Regions from separate parts of the Cloacibacillus evryensis DSM 19522 genome, predicted to be linked through region 2. Evidence: riboswitches for the same ligand, from Rfam matches in the RefSeq annotation. Region 2 holds a riboswitch; the other holds the start of a gene.

Region 1 (3,200 bases), 250 kb from region 2:
TTCATTTGATGGTTGGCTCTGAGGGCACACTTGGAATCGTGACGAAGATAATACTCAAACTTTTGCCCTGCCCCTCATTTATTGTGGACTTACTGGTACCTTTTGCCGATGTTGGAAGCGCGATAAAAGCGGTGCCGGCCGTCATGACGGAGGGGAAGTGCGTGCCTAGTTCCATTGAATTCATTGATAAACAATCGATGGTGCTCACAGAAGAATATCTTCAGACGAAATTTCCGTTTTCGCGTGAGGCCGGCGCTCATTTGATATTGCAATATGAGGGAAATGACAGGGAGCACCTTGCCGATGAGATTGAGAAGGTAGGTGATATATGTTTGAAACAGGGGGCGCTGGAAGTATTTGTCGCGGATAACAGAACCACAAAAGATAAATTGTGGAAGGGGCGTAAAAGCGTTGCGGAAGCGGTATGGGCGCACGCTCCAATTCAGATAGCCAATGAGGACGTCGTCATTCCTACCAGCCGCGCGGCCGATTTTATGAAGGAGCTGGAGAATCTATGCCGTGGCGCGGGAATCAAGTATGCCGCTTATGGTCATCTTGGAGACGGCAATATGCATGTGACCTTATATCTGGAGAGGGAAGAGAGGGAATGGCGCGAAATTATTGAAGCCGCCAGGCGGAGGCTTTACGCTGTTGTCATAAAATTTGGCGGCACGCTCACCGGGGAACATGGCGTCGGGCTGAAGCGTGTGGAATACGTCCCTCTTTTTATCGATAGGGCGCAGATAGAATTGATTCGCAGGGTAAAACTTGCTTTTGACCCAAATAACATACTAAATCCCGGTAAGATGGTACCCTGGGAATAACGCTCGGAACCAGGATATTTTCCGCGGAGCTTCACCTTTTTAAACGCGGCAGAGAATTGTTGATTCATGTCGGTGTCTGACGTGACGACGATTTTCTGCCTCTTTTTTGTCTTTTTGCGATGGCAGTTTTCGCAGCTTGTCGCCCAACAGAGAAGTCCGCCATGATTAGGCGCATCGTTGATAGATATCAGACATAAATAGTCGTTAATTTTTAAAAAACAACAAAAATTTACAAAATCTTCCAATTAACGCAAATAATTTGAAAATTTATCAGCGTGATGAAATATACCTTGACATTTATGTTATGAGGGAATATAGTGAGATTGTAAAATTGAACGGTACGAAAGTAAGGGAATTTGGTTAAAATCCAAAGCGGCCCCGCCACTGTTACCATGACGAAATCGCGAGATCACTGGGCTTATGCCTGGGAAGATGCGAGAGTAGGATGACTGGAAGCCAGGAGACCTGTTCGTACCGCAGGGGAATGAATCTGCGCGGGCGGATGCTGTTTCGTGAGCCATTGCTTTTGATGTGATGGACATGTGATGTTGTCTGCGTGGGGTCGTTTTTGCGGGCGGCATTTTTTTTGTCTTCCCGGTGTTGGGACATGTGTATTGAAACTTGACAAATAAATAATTTTACATATAAAAGTAATGATATGTAGTTTACCGGAGTATATTTAAGGCTAATTAGGAGAATATAACGCAAAAGTTGCCGTCAGGGCGATTTAGTCTCCCGGATGTCCTGAAAATAAGACTATGTGCTGATTTTAAAGAATTTAACTGTTAGTTTCGAAAATATATACAAAATGGCATGAAAGGATGAGTATTTTGATCAAACTGATCGAAAAGGGCGCGTATCTGCTGAATGGAACGGTGCTGGTGGAGGATATCGAAAAGAAGGGGCTTCCCGCCGTCAATGAGGAGGTCCGCGCCGCGGGGTTCAAGCCGCTAGGGTGGCTGCCGGAGGATAAGGTAAAGGACTCGCGCGGTACGATAGCGGCCGGCATCATCGCGGCGCATAACGCCGCCGGCACGGAGGATAATTATAAGATCCGCTTCGACAGCCTGGCCTCGCATGACATCACTTACGTAGGGATCATCCAGACCGCCATCGCGAGCGGTATGAAAGAGTTCCCCGTTCCCTATGTGATGACGAACTGCCATAATTCCCTCTGCGCCGTCGGCGGCACGATCAACGAGGACGACCATCTCTTTGGCCTCTCCGCCGCGAAAAAGTTTGGCGGCGAGTTCGTTCCTCCCCATCTTGCCGTCATACATTCGTATGTCCGCGAGATGATGTCGGGCTGCGGCCGGATGATCCTCGGCTCGGACAGCCACACGCGCTACGGCGCGCTGGGAACGATGGGCGTCGGCGAGGGCGGCCCCGAGCTTGTGAAGCAGTTAGTCGGGCGTACCTATGATTTCCCGCGCGCGGATGTCGTCGCCGTCTATCTCACCGGAGCGCCGCGCCCCGGGGTCGGACCGCAGGACGTCGCGCTGGCGATCATCGGCGCGGTATTCAAGAACGGTTTTGTGAAGAATAAGGTGATGGAATTCGTCGGCCCCGGTATCGCGAATCTCCCCGTGGAGTTCCGCAGCGGCATCGACGTGATGACGACCGAGACCGCCTGCTGGACCTCCGTCTGGGCGACCGACGACAAGGTCAAAGCCTATTACGAGAACCACAAGCGGCCGGAGGCCTTTAAAAAACTTGCGCCGTCCGATGTTGCCTGGTACGATGCCGCGATCATAGTCGAGCTTGACAAGATCAAACCCATGATCGCGCTTCCCTTCCACCCAAGCAATATCTTTACAATAGATGAATTGAACGAGAATCCACGCGATATTTTCCGGCAGGTCGAGAAAGACGCGCTGAGCAAGATCGAGACGCCTGGGCTCAGCCTTAACCTTGTCGAGAAGGTGTCGGACGATGGTTGCGTCCACGTTGATCAAGGCATCATCGCGGGCTGCTCGGGCGGTGTTTTTGACAATATTATCGCCGCGGCGCAGATACTGAAGGGCAAAGATGTCGGCTGCGGCGAGTTTTCACTGAGCGTCTACCCGGGAAGCCAGCCCGCCATGCTCGCGCTCGTCAAAAACGGCGCGATCAGCGACCTGATGGAGGCCGGCGCGGTGGTCAAGACCGCTTTCTGCGGGCCATGCTTCGGCGCGGGCGATACCCCGGCGAACCACGGTTTCAGTATCCGGCATACGACGAGAAACTTCCCGAACCGCGAGGGCTCAAAGCCCGGCGACGGACAGCTTGCCTCTGTCGCGCTGATGGACGCGCGTTCGATAGCGGCGACGGCGGCGAACGGCGGCGTCCTTACGTCGGCGGAAAAGTACGGCGACCTCCTGCACGAGACGGAATACA
Region 2 (3,200 bases):
GGCTGGGGCGAACAGCATAATAAATATGAGACAAAGCGCTTCGGCACCGCCGTTGACGGCTCTCTGCCGGTCGGCGACCGCCATCTCGTAGAGTTCCTCTGGAATTACTACAACGAAGAACTGCACACCACCGGCGACATCGTGCAGAAATTCAGCGGCCGCGAGAACCATACGCGCAACTCGTGGAACGGCCAGATACAGGACACTATCAGCCTCAACAAGGCGGGAGACTTCTGGCTCACCCCCATCGTCAGGTGGAACTCGGCGGAGGGCGTCACGGAATTTTCCTGGGGCGCGGCGCTCACAAAAAAGTTCGGCAAAGGCTGGACGGCGAAGGTGACGGGCGGCACCTATAACCGCGCGCCGAACCTCTACGAGCTTTACGGCGACGGCGCCTTCATCATCCCCAACACGGGGCTCGAATGGGAGGACGGCACACAGTATGACGCCGGTATCTCCTGGGAGGGAGAACTGTCCAAAGCGCAGGTCAAGGCCGAGCTGACCTACTTCTACCGTAAATCCAACAACCTCATCGACTACCTGATGGTCAACCCGCGCTACGCGCAGTACGTGAACATCGGCGATGCCGAGGTCTCCGGCATCGAACTGGAGGCCACCGTCAAACGCGACAAATGGGACGTTTATCTCTCGGCTACATGGATGGACGCCACGAACAAGACCCCCGGCTATATGTACGATACGCCGCTGCCCAACCGGCCCGAATGGGAGGGGCTGCTGCGCGTGAGCAGGAAAATATTGAAGGACGACCGCGCGACGCTCTTTGCCGAGCTGCACCACATCGGCAAAAACTACTATGACATGCAGGGCGAGGTCGGCTGGGACAACCTCACGACCGTGGGCTTCGGCGTGCGCTATCTGATAAGGGAAAACCTGAAACTCGTGGTGGGCGTAGACGACATCTTCAACGCCGGCCCCGACGTGCTGCTCTTCGCCACCGGCAACGGACCGGAGCGCACGCTCTGGTATCCGATACAAGGCAGGGCATTCTATGCGACCCTGATGTGGACGTTCTAAGGAGCCGCTGAGCACGGCGGGATAATTGAATATCGGCCTTTTCGCGAAGTATGGGAATCCGGTGTGATGCCGGAGCGACCACTGTCACCGTAACCGCGACGAAGCCGCGTAAGCCATTGTCCGAAAGGATGAGAAGGCGCGGCCGAGGATGAACGGGAGCCGGGAAACCTGGCGCGGAGAGGAAACTGCCTAGGCAGCTCAGATGGAGCGCCGGCCCTAACATTTGGACTATTGTCACATGTGTCCGTAGCGGAGAGCTGTCGTCGTTGATGGCTCTCCGCTTTTTTATGAAAATTCTCTGAAAAGGGGTGATCGCCGGGGAAAACAGCGGTTGAGGACATCGGGAGAATGTTTTTTGCTTGAACCTGAACGTAAGAAAGGGGATCATTATTATGTTTGATTTGTTGGCGGCATTCAAAAGAAAGCGCTGCGCCTGCTTTGCGCTGCTTGCGATGCTGACGCTCCTCGTCATGGCGGCCTGCGCCTCGCAGGACGGCTCGTGGGTCGAGAGCGCGGACACCGCGTGGTATGAGAGCGACAAAGAGGCCTCGTCGTATACGATAAGCACACCCGAAGAGCTCGCCGGCCTTGCCGTCATCGTCGGCAGCGGCGACGCGGAGGGGAAAAAGAACGACTTCAAGGGACGGATGATAATCCTCGCGAAGGATATAGATCTTTCCGGCAAAGTCTGGTCGCCGGTGGGAAATTATAACGCCAAGTTCGCCGGCGCTTTTGACGGCAGGGGACATACGATAAGCGGACTCGGCACAATAACGCCGCTTCCCTCCGACAAATACGGCGATTATGGCCTCTTCGGCTGCCTTGGACAATACTCTTCGGTCAAGAATTTCATCCTCAAAGGCGACGTCGTTGCTTCGGGCGACAAATACAACTATATCGGCACCGTGGCGGGACGCCTCTATTATTCCGAACCCGTCGAAAACTGCAGCTTTACAGGCCGCCTCAGAGGCATGACCGGGAAAGTTAACGGCGGTATAATCGGCTACAACGAAGCGGGCACTATCCGCAACTGCTCCGCGAGCGCCGACATTACAGCCGACGCCGCGAACGCAAAAGCGGGCGCTTATATGATAATCGGCGGCATTTTGGGCAAAAATTTTTCCAAATCCACGATTGAGAACTCGGCCTTCACCGGCTCTATCAAATACGATGATAACCTCTCAAGGATGCGTGTCGGCGGTATCATCGGTGAAAACTCTTCGAACAACTGTATCATTCAGAACTGCGTAGTTTCCGCCGACATTGACGTCAGCGGCGGTCTTGGTACTGACAGCTATTCGGACTACAACTGCGCGGGCGGCGTCGCCGGGTATAACGATGGTCCCATCAATAACGTCGCCGTAGCGGGAACCGTTAAGCTCCATGCCGAAGACGGCAAAAACTGGGTAGCGGCCGGCGGAATAGCCGGCGTCACAGGCACAGGCGGAAACACTTACGCGCACAACAGCTCCGTCAGCTGCAAAGTATCGGCCTCCAGCCTGCTACCCGAAAAAGCCTGCGCCGGTGCGCTGGTGGGATATGTTTATCGCTGGACAAACGAGTGGGAAGTAGAGGACAAATGCAAAATAATAAACAACCGTTGGGTTAAGGGCGAAGGCGTTCCTGCGCCGCTTGCGGGAAACTGGAATGAGATCAGCGGAGATATAGGGATAGATAAGGCGATCGTCAGCAACGACGCGGTGGAATCCGAATCAAATCTGCCGGCCTCGGCCGTGCTCACAACGCCGCTGATCAGGCTCGTTGAAAACAAATCATTCACACTTGCGGCGACAGTATATCCCACCGCTGCCTACAACAAAAGCGACGTAATGATCTCATGGAACGTCTCAGACCCATCCGTGGCATCCCTCACGGCCGACGGCGCATCGGCGCTCGTCAGGGGGCTGGCTGCCGGCTTCACCAAGATAAACCTCTCCTGCGGTAATCTGCTTGGCGGCGAAAACACCTACACTCCGGTGACGGGCACGGCGGTCTACCGCGTGAAGATGGAGGGGCTCGAACTCTCGCCGCGGGCGATATCGCTTGACGCGGCGGGAGCGAGCGCCGATATCACGGCGACGATCCTGCCCGACTCCGACACCCCCTCCTACCCGGTCCTTAAGTGGACATACGAGGTGGTATCCGGAGATAACGCCTCTGCGGAC

Evidence for each region. A riboswitch is a leader RNA that binds a small molecule or an ion and turns the genes downstream of it on or off. The one in region 2 is predicted to bind cobalamin.
Region 1: linked by a shared signal. The riboswitch ahead of CLOEV_RS03140 (hydratase) and the one ahead of CLOEV_RS01975 (GLUG motif-containing protein) in region 2 are both predicted to bind cobalamin.

The regions. Positions count from the first base shown of each region.
Region 1 covers NZ_KK073872.1:724,231-727,430, forward strand. Annotated here, with positions in the region: gene CLOEV_RS03135 (FAD-binding oxidoreductase) at 1-824, shown strand, start outside; cobalamin riboswitch at 1,152-1,309, shown strand; gene CLOEV_RS03140 (hydratase) at 1,646-3,200, shown strand, end outside.
Region 2 covers NZ_KK073872.1:471,527-474,726, reverse strand. Annotated here, with positions in the region: gene CLOEV_RS01980 (TonB-dependent receptor plug domain-containing protein) at 1-1,035, shown strand, start outside; cobalamin riboswitch at 1,063-1,225, shown strand; gene CLOEV_RS01975 (GLUG motif-containing protein) at 1,428-3,200, shown strand, end outside.